One region of the Comamonas sp. Z3 genome, then DNA from elsewhere that is predicted to be linked to it. Evidence: riboswitches for the same ligand, from Rfam matches in the RefSeq annotation. Region 1 holds a riboswitch; each other region holds the start of a gene.
What was found. Region 1 has a riboswitch for thiamine pyrophosphate ahead of thiC (phosphomethylpyrimidine synthase ThiC). Riboswitches for the same ligand answer to the same signal wherever they lie in the genome.
Positions count from the first base shown of each region.

Region 1 (4,411 bases):
GCGCACTTGCTCTCTTCCTTGGTGGTGAAGACCTGGTCGCCGGGCAGGGTCTTGAGCACCTTGAAGTAATCCCAGGCCTTCTTCGATTCGGCCGGCGCCTTGACCTGCAGCAGATACATATCGTGGGCATAGCGGCCATCGGGGCGAATCACGCCCTTGGCATAGAAGTCCGACAGTGGCGTGGCCTTGAAGCCGGCCATGATCTTGTCGGCATCCGTCGTGCCCAGCTTCTCGGCCAGTTTCAGATACTGCATGGCGGCCGAGTAGTTGGCGGCCTGCAGTGAAGTGGGCATCTTCTTGAATTTGGCAAAGAAACGATCCGAGAACTTGCGGCTTTCTGGGTTCAGGTCCCAATACCAGCTGTCGGTGAACATCAGGCCTTCCGTGGCCTTGAGGCCCAGACTGTGGACGTCGGAGCTGAACAGCAGCAGGCCGGCCAGCTTCATGGTCTTGGTCAGGCCAAACTCGCGAGCCGACTTGATGGCATTGATGGTGTCGCCGCCGGCATTGGCCAGGCCCAGGATCTGGGCCTTGGAGTTCTGGGCCTGCAGCAGAAAGGAGGAGAAGTCAGCCGTGTTCAGCGGGTGCTTTACATTGCCCAGCACCTTGCCGCCGGTGGCATTGATGACGCGCGTGGTGTCGGCTTCCAGGGCCTGGCCAAAGGCATAGTCCGCCGTCAGAAAGAACCAGTTCTTGCCGCCCAGTTCCACCACGGCCTTGCCCGTGCCCTTGGCCAGTGCCACGGTGTCATAGGCATAGTGCACAAAATAGGGGCTGCACTGCTCGTTGGTCAGTGCCGAGGTGCCGGCTCCGTTGATGATGTAGACCTTTTTCTTTTCGTCGGCCACCTTGCCCATGGCCAGACCGGCGCTGGAAGTGGTACCCCCGATCAGCATGCTCATGCCCTGGGTGTCAAACCACTCGCGCGCCTTGCTGGCCGCGATATCGGCCTTGTTCTGGTGGTCGGCCGTCAGCACCTCGATGGGCTTGCCCAGCAGCTTGCCGCCGAAGTCGTCCACGGCCATCTGCACAGCCAGAGCACCGCCCTTGCCGTCCACATCGGAGTAGAGGCCCGACATATCGGTGATGAAGCCGATGCGAATCTTGTCCTGCGCCTGGGCGCCTGCAGCGGCCAGCAGGCAGCCCAATGCCAGCGTCAATGTTCTGGGGGAGAAAGCGGTAGCGGAGCAAACAGAGCGAGGCTTCATCAGAGTCATCTCCTGAGATGGTGGGTACCCGGTCACTGCGACGGGCAGCCAGCATGGTCGCAGCTGATGCAGGCCGCGCCATCAGGGCAAGCACCGGGGCGGCTGCGGCAAGGTATCCGGCGAGACTCGGGAAAATGCCGCAAGCTTCTACACTGCAGTGCAGCAATTTTGGAAAGAACAAGAGATGGATATTCGTCAAGCCTTGCAGCAGCGCCGCTCGGTACGCGCTTTTCTGCCCCAGAACGTGGCTGCAGCCACGGTGCGGGACTTGCTGGAGACTGCGGCGCAGGCCGCGTCCGGCGGCAATATGCAGCCCTGGCGTGTGACCGCCGTGGGCGGGCAGGCGCTCGAGGATCTATGTGTCAGGGCCAGAGAGACAGAGGCGGTTGCGCGTCCCGGCCTCTCCTACCCGCCCGGACTGTGGGAGCCCTATCGCAGCCGCCGTTTTGAAAATGGCGAGGATCTGTACCGCTCACTCAGTATCGGCCGCGAGGACAAGGCCGCACGCCTGGCCCAACTGGCCAAGAACGGCCAGATGTTCGGTGCGCCCGTAGGCATTTTTGTGGCCGTGGAAGAGCGCATGGGCTATGCGCAATGGGTGGATCTGGGCATTTACCTGCAGTCCTTCATGCTGCTGGCCGTGGAGCATGGCCTGGCCACCTGCGCCCAGGGCTTTTGGCGCATGTACAACGATATGCTGATCGAGCAGCTGGCCTTGCCAGAGGGCTACCAGATTGCCTTCGGCATCGCCCTGGGCTACGAGGACGTCAGCGCTCCCATCAACCAGTGGCGCTCAAGCCGTGCGGCCAGCCATGAATGGCTGGCGCTGAAAGGGCTGGACGAGGCTGCGGATTAGGCACCTGAGAGTCAGGAGAGTTAAACCGCTGCAATGCATGTGCAACATGCGGCAAAAGCAGCCTATACTGCATGCAGCTCCGGGGTGTGCGAAAGCGCTGAGATGCCAGTCACTGTGAAAACAGTACAGGCGAACCCGACGAACTTGATCCGGTTCATACCGGCGGAAGAAGAGCGGGACCCTGACGCAGGGCCGATGGATGGACAGGACAGCCGGCACCAGTGCCAGCCCTGAAAACCATGGGCACAGCAAACCCCAGGCGCCTCGCGCACTGGGGTTTTGTCTTTTCTGGGCAGCCGGTGCGTGAAGAACCAGGCCGAAATGACAGAATTTCGGCGGCACAGGCCGGATACCCCATAGCGGGCAAGGCCGGTGCCGGGCAAGATCAGAACGGGGCCGCACTCCACGGAGCGTTTGATGCATTTCAACCGCTTTGAGGAGACTGCGATGAACGCCCCTGATTCCATCTTTACGCCTGCTGCAGGCCATGCCCCCGATGCCGCCCGTTTTACCGAGTTGCTGGCCCAGTCGCGCCAGCCATTTCCGGCATCGACCAAGAGCTATCTGAGCGGTGCACTGCACCCCCAGCTGTGTGTGCCGGTGCGCGACATTGCGCTCACCAATGGAGAGCAGGTCAGCGTCTACGACACCTCGGGCCCCTATACCGACCCCGCCGTGCAGATCGACGTGCGCCAGGGTCTGCCCAGCGTGCGTGCGGCCTGGATCGAAGCGCGCGGCGATAGCGAGTACTACGTGGGTCGCCAGCGCGTGGCGCTGGACGACGGCGGCAAGCGCGGCGAGGAAGATGCGCGCGTGGCCCAGCTGCGTGCCGAGGCGGCCGCGCTGCAGCGCCAGCCGCGTCGAGCCAAATCCGGCCAGAACGTGACTCAGATGCACTATGCCAAGCGCGGCATCATTACGCCCGAGATGGAGTATGTGGCCCTGCGCGAGAACGGCCGCCGCGAATGGATGGCGCAGTACCAGCAGGACGCGGCGCGCGAGCTGCGTCTGGCCGGCAACAGCCTGGGCGCCAGCATTCCCAAGATCATCACGCCCGAATTCGTGCGCGACGAGGTGGCGCGCGGCCGCGCCATCATTCCGGCCAATATCAACCACCCTGAAATCGAGCCCATGGCGATCGGCCGCAATTTCAAGGTCAAGATCAACGCCAACATCGGTAACTCGGCCGTGACTTCCAGCATCGAGGAAGAGGTGGAAAAGCTGGTCTGGGCCATTCGCTGGGGCGCGGACAATGTCATGGATCTGTCCACCGGCAGGAACATCCACACCACGCGCGACTGGATCGTGCGCAACTCGCCCGTGCCCATCGGCACCGTGCCCATCTATCAGGCGCTCGAGAAGGTCGGCGGCATTGCCGAAGACCTGACCTGGGAGATCTTCCGCGACACCCTGGTCGAGCAGGCCGAGCAGGGCGTGGACTACTTCACCATCCACGCCGGCGTGCGCCTGGCCTATATCCACCTCACGGCCCAGCGCCGCACCGGCATTGTCTCGCGCGGTGGCTCCATCATGGCCAAGTGGTGCATGGCCCACCATCGCGAGAGCTTCCTCTACGAGCACTTCGAAGACATCTGCGACATCATGAAGCAGTACGACGTGAGCTTCTCGCTGGGCGACGGCCTGCGCCCCGGCTGCGCCAGCGATGCCAATGACGATGCCCAGTTTGCCGAACTGGCCACGCTGGGCGAGCTGACGCAGATCGCCTGGAAGCACGATGTGCAGACCATGATCGAAGGCCCCGGCCATGTGCCCATGCACATGATCCAGCAGAACATGACCGAGCAGCTCAAGCACTGCCACGAGGCACCGTTCTACACCCTGGGCCCGCTGACCATCGACATCGCTCCCGGCTATGACCATATTGCTTCGGCCATCGGCGCGGCCATGATCGGCTGGTTCGGCACGGCCATGCTGTGCTATGTCACGCCCAAGGAGCATCTGGGGCTGCCTGACCGCGACGACGTCAAGCAGGGCATCATCGCGTACAAGATCGCGGCCCACGCTGCCGACGTTGCCAAGGGCCATCCGGGCGCGCGCTCGCGTGACGATGCACTCTCACAGGCGCGTTTCGACTTCCGCTGGCAGGACCAGTTCAACCTGGGCCTGGACCCTGACACGGCGCAGGCCTACCACGATGAGACCCTGCCCAAGGACAGCGCCAAGGTGGCCCATTTCTGCTCCATGTGCGGACCCAAGTTCTGCTCCATGAAGATCACCCAGGAGGTGCGCGACTTTGCCAAGCAGCAGGGCATGAGCGCCGAGCACAGCATTGCCGCGGGCATGAAGGCCAAGGCCCAGGAGTTCAACAAGGCGGGCGGGGATTTCT
Region 1 covers NZ_VOQU01000011.1:52,117-56,527, reverse strand. Annotated here, with positions in the region: gene FSY59_RS25730 (ABC transporter substrate-binding protein) at 1-1,208, opposite strand, end outside; gene FSY59_RS25725 (nitroreductase) at 1,393-2,064, shown strand; TPP riboswitch at 2,135-2,252, shown strand; gene thiC (phosphomethylpyrimidine synthase ThiC) at 2,512-4,411, shown strand, end outside.

Region 2 (4,411 bases), on a different contig from region 1:
CAGCGCCTGCGCCCCGATCAGGCCGAAGCCCAGCTTGTGGCCATGGGGCAAAAAGCGCGTCGTCACGGGCAGGCGACGACGCAGTGCATCCAGAGTTTGGTTGCCGCCGTAAGCCAGCACCGTATCGGCCTCGGCATAGAGCGCGTCGGCCTCCTCGCCGCCTGCGCCGCGCCACCAGACCACGGCCAGGCAATCGGCCAGCGGCGGATGCACCTCGGCCAGCAGGCGCGCGAACCAGCCCGCAAACAAGGGCTCGGCACTGGCTAGCTTGCCGATCGCAGGGGCCTTGACCAGCAAGCCGCAGACCAGACTCCACAGCGACAGCGCAGGCACGTTGCCGGCCCAGCTGTGCACCAGCAGGTCCGGGCCGAAAGCACGTACGGCGCCGCCCTTGGCTGCCGGTTGAAAGCCATCGAGCACTGCCGGATTGGCGAAATCCTCGGCCACAAAGCGCCTGAGCTGCGCTGCACGAAAGGTCTTGAAAAATCCGGTCAGTCCCAGCCGCACCATATCGGCGTCATAGCCGCTGACCACAGGCAGCCAGGCTTCGGCCTGCTGACGGTAGATGTCGTTGCGATCCAGCAGGCGGGCCATCGCACGATCGACGGCATCGATGATCTCGGCCACTGGCATGGAGCGCAGATGGACACACGCAGCCGCGCGCACGCGAGCAGCCAGAGCCCGCATCTGCGGCGCCGTCAGCACGGGCACGCTGACTTCCAGCCTCTGGCCGTCGCGGGACTCGAAGCCCAGCGTCTGCCACTGCACTTCATCGTCGGCGAGGCCTGGCAGATAGCCTGCCTTGATACGCTGTAGCTTGCGCTGCTCGCTCATGCGCCGGCAGCTTTCACAAACTCTTCAACCGCCAGCGAGCAGCCCTTGGCGGCGGCGCCCTCGGCGCGCCCCAGCAGCAAAAAGCCGTCTTTTTCCTGCGTGCCGGCCCACAGGCCCACATCCTCGGTCAGGATGGTGGTCACCGCGTTGTAGTTGGCCAGATCGCAATGCACCAGAATGCCGCGCTCACCAGCTGCCACGTCACGGCCGGTGATCGGCTCGACCAGACGCGAGCGAATCCAGTGCGGTCCAGACTTGACCGAAGGCAGTACCGCATTGCCATCGTCATAAAACTGGGTGCTCAGCTCCGTCATGCCATACATATTGATGCACAGACTGCGCGGCACGCCCAGCAGCTGTGAAAGCCCGGCATAGAACTGCTCGAGCGGCAGCTCGCGCGACTGCCCCTTGTAGCCGCCCGTATCCAGCACCCGGCTGCCTGCAGGCAGGCGAAAGCTGCGGCCCTGTTCACGCAGGGCATCCATGACATGGACCAGGCTGAAGCTCGCGCCCAGCAGCGCAAACGGCTGGCCGCTGCGCTCGGACGCCTCCAGCGCGGCACACAGGGCCGGCATGTCCAGCCCTTCCGAGTTCAGATAGTAGCGGCTGCCGGCCGAGCCGAATTCGGACCGCGCCAGGGCCAGATAGTGGGCCAGCGAGGAATTGGGCATGGCCTGCTCATCGGGAAACAGAATGCCCATGGGCATGCGCTCCATACCCTGCATGAAACGTCTGGCGAAATAGCGCTTCATGGACAGGTCGTAGACATCGAGCTGCGGATGGAAATGACGTCCGCGTGCGGCGCGGCCTGTGGTGCCGCTGGTCATGAACACACGCTCGGCGGGCGATGGCGGCTCGCTGCGCAGCTCCATGGCCTTGAAGGCATCGATGGGCACGGCCGGAACATCGCGCCAGCTCCTGACATTGCGCAGCGTGGCACCGCGTCGCTGGCAAAAGCTGCGAAACGGCGCATTGCATTCGTACTGGTAGGCGAAAAGGCGCAGGGCGAGTTGATTGAACTGGTCGTCGGTGCAGTCATCCATTGCGATGAAAGCAAGCAGATCGGCGACCAGCGAAGCGGCCTTGTCCATGAAATTCCTTCGAGAGCGGGGACATCATGCTCCGAAGGCTTGCTGACCATGCGAGAACGCACTGCCCTGAGGTCAGCTTGCAAGCTCTTCTTCCGCCGGTATGAACCGGGTCAAGTTCGCGGGTGTAGATCTCAGCACTGGCGTGCACCCCGGAGCGCGGCGCCATCTTACCCCAACGGCATCGCTTCAAGGGCCCGGAGCCGGTGCATGAAAGTCGCGTCACTTGTAACCTGGGGTAAGGCTCCAGCACGGGCAAGAAGGACATCCAGGGCAAAAACATCAAAACACTGCTGCCCAAATACAATCGCCCCAGCACCGCAAGCTGCCTGAGACGCAACCTGCCACGGCGCCGGCAATGGCGCATATGCGCCATGCCTGAAAGCGCGGCGTGTCGCGGTAATGGACTGTGTCAGCAGACGCTTGCAAATCATCCAGGGCAGCCAACGCCCACCCCAAGCCCCAGAGATATTCACATGCATTTTTCGCGTCTTTGCCATCTGGCAGGCTGGCCTGTGGCCGCCGCCGGACTGCTGCTGACGGCACAGTCCGCACTGGCCCAGCAAGCCGCCGCCCAGCCGGACCTGCCCCAGCTGTCCGAAGTCACCGTGCGCAGCACCTTGCAGCAGTCTGCACTGGAGCAGACCCCAGCCTCCGTCACCGTGCTCGATGGCGAGCGCATGCGCGAGCGCAATCTGCAGGTCAATCTCTCGGAGTCCCTGGGCGCAGCTCCGGGCCTGCAACTGCAGAACCGCCAGAACTACGCGCAAGACCTGCAGCTGTCGATTCGCGGCTTTGGCGCACGCTCCACCTTCGGCGTGCGCGGCATACAGATCTATGTGGACGGCATCCCCTCCACCATGCCCGATGGCCAGGGCCAGACCAACAATATCGATATCGCCTCGCTGGAGCGCGTAGAAGTGGTGCGCGGCCCCTATTCCGCGCTCTATGGCAACGCCTCTGGCGGCGTGATCAATGCCTATACCGAACGTGGCGAGGGTGCGCCCTCGGTGGAAAGCAGCTTTGCGCTGGGCAGCGACGGCCAGAAGCGACTGGGCCTTAAAGCCAAGGGCGAAGCCAATGGGATTGGCTATGTACTCAGCGCCAGCCGTTTTCTCACCGACGGCTACCGGGCCCAGAGCGCAGCGGACAAAAACCTGTTCAACGCCCGTATCGATGTCAGGCCCGACGAATACAGCCGGCTGACCCTGGTCGCCAACCATGTGGACATCGACGCCAAGGACCCCGGCGGCATCAAACCCAGCGAATGGGCCCTCAATCCAAAGGACGTCAACGCCAATGCGATCAAAATGAACTCGCGCAAAAGCGTGAAGCAGACCCAGGCCGGCCTGACCTATGAGCGCGAGCTTGGTGCAGGCCAGGCGCTGCGCCTCATGGCCTATGCCGGTCAGCGTGAAATGATGCAGTTTCAGTCTATCCCTCCCAGCAGCAAACTTGAGGACAAGTACAAAGGCGGGGTGATCGGCCTAAAGCGCGACTATGGCGGCATCGATGCACGCTGGAGCGGCAAGTACGAGCTGGGCAGCGGCAGCCTGGGCCTGATTGCCGGCCTGTCCGCCAACACCGTCAGGGAAGATCGCCAGGGCTACAAGAACTTTGTGGGCAACCAGCTGGGCGTGGTCGGCGAGCTGGTGCGCGACGAGCGCAATACCCTCACCAGCATCGACCCCTATCTGCAAGCCTCCTGGGCCTTTGCCCCGCGCTGGAAACTCGATGCCGGCCTGCGCTGGAGCAATGTGCAGTTCCAGTCGCGCGACCATTTCCTGGCCGACAAGGACGATAGCGGCAATGCCGGATTCCATAAGTTGCTACCGGTGGTTTCGCTGCAGCACGAGCTCAACCAGGACACCAATATCTATGCCTCTCTGGGTCGCGGCATGGAGACACCGACCTTCAACGAGATCTCGTACCGCCCCGATCTGGTGGGCGGCCTGAACTTCGGCCTCAAGCCTGCGGTATCGACCAGTGCCGAGCTGGGCATCAAGCAACGCTTCAATGTGGCCGGCCTGCGCGGCGACTGGTCTGCCGCGCTGTTCCAGACCCAGACCGACAATGAAATCGTGGTGGCCAGCAACGACAGTGGCCGCGCCTCCTATCAGAACGCAGGCAAAACCCGCCGCCGCGGCATGGAGCTGAGCACCAGCACCTGGCTGATGCCCCAGCTGCGCCTGAACGGCGCGCTGACCTTGCTCGACGCCAGCCTGCGCAGCGGCTATTGCGACAGCAAAGGCCAGGACTGCATTCCCTCCGGCAACCGCATTGCCGGCACGGCCAGGCATCTGGGCTACCTGGAACTGGAATGGCTTCCCGCCACCGACTGGCGTGTGGGCCTGGACTGGCGTCATGTGGGCCGTATTGCCGCTGACGACAAGAACCAGGTCTACGCCCCCAGCTACAACGTGGCCAGCCTGAGCGTGGGCTACACCAAGCGCCTGGGCGCCTGGAAACTCAGTGCTTTTGCCCGCATC
Region 2 covers NZ_VOQU01000001.1:996,735-1,001,145, reverse strand. Annotated here, with positions in the region: gene FSY59_RS04675 (acyl-CoA reductase) at 1-834, opposite strand, end outside; gene FSY59_RS04670 (long-chain-fatty-acid--CoA ligase) at 831-1,925, opposite strand; TPP riboswitch at 1,996-2,087, opposite strand; gene FSY59_RS04665 (TonB-dependent receptor) at 2,399-4,411, shown strand, end outside.
Region 2: it holds a riboswitch for thiamine pyrophosphate, as region 1 does, so the genes downstream of both, FSY59_RS04670 (long-chain-fatty-acid--CoA ligase) here and thiC (phosphomethylpyrimidine synthase ThiC) in region 1, are expected to answer to the same signal.

Region 3 (4,411 bases), on a different contig from region 1:
TCGACAAGCTTTTGGCACAGCACCAGGTCGTAGGTGGTGTAGGGCAGGACCTGGAAGCCGTCCTTGATGAGGATGGAAGCCGCTTCCACCAGATTGAGCGTGTCGGGCTGCAGCGTGTAGTCGTCACCGATCAGCTCCAGCTTGATCCAGGGTGTGTCGAAGACTTCACGCGCCATCTGGGCCGTGGTCACCGCCTCCTGGATGGTCATGCAGCCTGCCGTGTTGGGCAGCACGGGCACGTTGAGCTTGCGCAGCAGCTCCCAGAAGCTGGCACCGGTCTCGGCGGCATTGCTGCCCTGACGGCGCAGCGAGGCCGTGACCATGGCGGGCCTGGAGCGCTCCACGGCCGCTTCGAGAATCGCGGGCGAGGGATAGCGCGAGGTGCCCAGCAGCAAGCGGCTTTCAAAACGCTGGCCGTAGAGAACCAGGGCGTCGTCGTTAGTTTTTGTATTCATGATTGGTCTTTATCTTTGATCAGCAAGCCATTGCACAGGCACGACCCAAGTGAGAGACACCCAGCAAGAGCCGCCTCGCAGCGCAGGTGTCGTCCCCCTTGGGGGAAGGCGCGTAGCGACTCAGGGGGATTCATCTCATCCGCCGGTGACGGGAGAGATGACTTCCATCCTGTCGCCCTCGTTGAGTGCATGGACGGCATATTGGGTCTTGGGCACAAACACCGTGTTGACCGCCACGGCAAACGGGGGCTTGGCCTGCATCTGCGCCAGCGCATCGGCCACGGTGGCATGGGCTGGCAGCTCGGCGGCTTGCTGGTTGAGAGTGATCTTCATGGCATGAAACGGAAAATAAAGCGGGTGCTAAGTTAAACCTCTGCACGGCGGCGCTTGCGTGCGCCAGGGGTGCAAGTGCTGTGCGTCAAAGTTCGGGCTCGCAGTTCAGCCACGATGCACGGCGACATCGAACTCGCGCGCCAGCGGCGAGTCGTCGTGGTCCAGCAGCTCCAGCACCACGTCCAGCATGGCGGGCGAGATCATGAAGCCGTGACGGTAGAGGCCGTTGACTTCCATGACGCGCGGAGTCAGCAGACGCACGGCGGGCAGATTATCGGGCAGGGTGGGGCGGCACTGGGTGGCGATTTCCACAATCCGCCCTTCGGCAAAGCCGGAGTGCACGGTATAGGCCGCGCTCAGCAGCTCCAGCGTGGAGCGCACGCTGGCCGGCGACATATCGTCGGACTCGATCTCGGTCGCGCCGATCACGAACAGATGGTCTTCCTTGGGCGCGATATAGATGGGGTAGCGTGGATGGATCAGGCGTGTAGGGCGCTGCAGCGTGACTTCGGGCGCATGGATGCGCACCACTTCGCCGCGAATGCCGCGCAGCTGCTTCCATTGGGTGCGGGCACCCAGGCCCCGGCAGTCGAACACGAAGTCGGGCTGGCCAGCCTCGCCGGGGCGGAAGTCGCCAACTTCGCGCGGGCTCTCCCAGTGCTGCTGTACGCCCAGTGCGGTGAGCTTGTCGACCAGCGCCGTCAGCAGCTGGCGGTTGTCCAGCTGGCCTTCGCCGGGCAGGTAGACGGCCTGGTTGAAGCGTCCCTGCAGTGCGGGCTCGCAGTCCTGCAGCGCCGCGCCGGTCTTCTCCTGCATGGCTGGCAGGCTGGGGTTGATGCGCCGGTTTTTTTCCAGCAGGCCGAAAAAGCGTGCCGCGTCGCCCTGATCCTGGCGGTGCCAGAGAATCAGCGTGCCGTTCTGCTGCAGAAACACATGCTGCTCAAGTTGGGCTATGAGTTCGGGCCAGCGCTTGAGCCCATGCTGGCCCATGCGCACCACGCCGGGCTCGGTAATGGCCGACTCGGCCAGCGGCGCCAGCATGGCGGCCGCCACGCGCGCGGCTGCGCCATCGCCTTGCGGGCCATGGGCGTCATAGAGGTCGATGGCGTGACCGCGCTGGGCCAGGGCCAGCGACAGCAGGCGGCCCATGAGGCCGCCGCCGAGAATTGCGATCTTTGAAGAAGCTTGTAGCAATGACATGTGCAAATCGTTTTCCATCCGGACACAGGAACAGGGCCATGTGCAGGACAAAACGCGGCATGCCTTGCGGCTTGTGAAACTCCCCACGCCAGCATGACCTGGATCGGGTGCAGGGGGCACAGGGCACGGATGGTGCTCTGGTGCGCAGCCGGCAGCTGGCGCAGCCCCAGGGTGTTTCTCAGTCCGCACAGGCTGCTTGCCTGCGGGACACCCCTGTTTCGTCCGTTGGACATTACAGCACAACCGCAAACAGCACGCATTGACCATGCGCATGGGCGATAATTTTTGCCATGACAGTGATTGCTCCTTCCTCTATCTCCGGCGCCGCAAAAAAGCGCTATGCACGCGTGCTCTCCATCGCCGGCTCGGACAGCGGCGGTGGCGCCGGCATCCAGGCCGATCTCAAGACCTGTGCGGCCCTGGGCTGCTATGGCATGACGGCGATCACGGCCATCACCGTGCAGAACACGCTGGGCGTGACGGGCATTCACGGCATTCCGCTGGATACCGTGCGCGGCCAGATCGATGCCGTTGTGCAAGACATAGGCGTCGATGCGGTCAAGATCGGCATGCTGGCAACCCCCGATGTGGTGAGCGTGGTGGCGGATGCGATCCGTCGCCACCAGATCAGGAATGTGGTGCTGGACCCCGTGATGGTGGCCACCAGCGGCGATCGCCTGATCGTTCCCGAGACGGCCCAGGCGCTGGTGCGGGAGCTGTTCCCGCTGGCGACGGTGATTACCCCCAATCTGGATGAAGCAGCTTTGCTGCTGGGTCGCAGCATCGACGGCATTGCAGCGCTGGATGCGGCCGTGGCCGATCTGCTGGCCATGGGGGCGCCTGCGGTGCTGCTCAAGGGCGGGCATCTGAGCGGCGATCTGGTCATGGATGTGCTGGGTCGGCAAGGCCAGCAAGCCAGCGACTATCTTCGTCTGCAGTCGCAGCGCATCGTCACCCATAACGGCCATGGCACGGGCTGCACGCTTTCGTCGGCGATTGCCTCCTTCCTGGCCCAGGGGCTGGCACTGGAGGCCGCAGTGACCGAGGCGCGGCGCTATATCCTGGGCGCCATCGAGGCGGGAGCCGAGGTCTACACCGGCCAGGGCCACGGCCCCCTCAACCACGGCTATGCGCCGCGCGCGCAGCTGATCGTCGAAGGCTGATTGCCGACACTCGCAAAAAAGGCCTGCAGTTGCAGGCCTTTGCCTTTTGGGGCGCCTGTTGCCGCACTTACCAGCCCCAGACCAGATTCTTGGCTACCCAGCCGCTCTGGCCGTTGCTGCGCTGGACCTGGGCCCAGCTACCTTGCTTTTTCAGCGTCTGCAATACCTCATATTGCTCCAGCTTGCCGACCCGGTTGTGCTTCTGGCCGGGGCCGGAGCGCAGATTGGCCGTGCGTGCCGTCACCACCATATGCGGGCTCTTGCTGGTCAGCGGGGCGTGGACCCATCCCAGCGTGGACTCATAGTCCTTCACGCGCAGCCACTGCCCTTTGCGCTGGGTGACTTGCAGCGGGTAGCCCTTGCTCAGTTCCCAGAGGGTGGCGGAGCGGGTGTTGGGCCGCTCGCGCACATTCACGGTCTTGCCCTTGATGCTGACGAATTCCTGGGCTTGTGCGAGGGCCGGCAGCAGGCCGGCGGTGAGCGCACCCAGCGCGATCAGGCTTGAAGTGGCGGCGGTGCGGATCCAGCGGTTGCAAGACACGGGGCAGATTCTCCTTTTATCGATTGAAAACATGCTGTAACCCCCATCGGACTTGCGTGGTTAGCTATAGTTCCTGTAGAAAGCTGACAGGGGCTGAACACCCAGCCAGCCATCAAGGAATGCCATGAACCAGCCAGTCCGCGCCCATGGGAGCGCCTCGTTGACTACCCGATTGACGATTGCATTGACGGCTTCGGCCGCAGCGACGCTGCTCACGGCCTGCCAGAGCGGCACGTCGGCGAATGCTCCGGCTGCAATGCCAGCCGCTGCTGTGGCAGCAAAAGCCGGGGACCTGCAGATGCCGGGCCAGCAATTGCTGGCCGCTGCCGCGCAGGGCGATGCCGTGGCGGTGCGCAATCTGCTGGCCGGCAACGCGCCTGTCGACGTGCAGGACGCCCGGGGCAATACCCCGTTGCTGCTGGCCACGGCAGCCAACCATATCGAGGTGGCACGCTCGCTGCTGATGCATGGTGCCAGTCCCAATATCCAGAACCAGATGCAGGACAGCGCCTATCTGTTGGCCGGCGCGCAGGGCCGGCTGGAGATTGTGCGCATGACGATTTCCTATGGCGCCGATCTCAAGAGCACCAACCGCTATGGCGGCACGGCCCTGATTCCGGCCTGCGAGCGCGGCCATCTGGAAACAGCCCGGGCGCTGATCACGGCAGGTGTGGATGTGAACCATGTCAACCGGCTGGGCTGGACCTGTCTGATGGAAG
Region 3 covers NZ_VOQU01000007.1:420,669-425,079, reverse strand. Annotated here, with positions in the region: gene FSY59_RS21680 (thiazole synthase) at 1-455, opposite strand, end outside; gene thiS (sulfur carrier protein ThiS) at 591-788, opposite strand; gene FSY59_RS21670 (FAD-dependent oxidoreductase) at 894-1,988, opposite strand; TPP riboswitch at 2,052-2,213, opposite strand; gene thiD (bifunctional hydroxymethylpyrimidine kinase/phosphomethylpyrimidine kinase) at 2,279-3,151, shown strand; gene FSY59_RS21660 (SH3 domain-containing protein) at 3,219-3,692, opposite strand; gene FSY59_RS21655 (ankyrin repeat domain-containing protein) at 3,817-4,411, shown strand, end outside.
Region 3: it holds a riboswitch for thiamine pyrophosphate, as region 1 does, so the genes downstream of both, FSY59_RS21670 (FAD-dependent oxidoreductase) here and thiC (phosphomethylpyrimidine synthase ThiC) in region 1, are expected to answer to the same signal.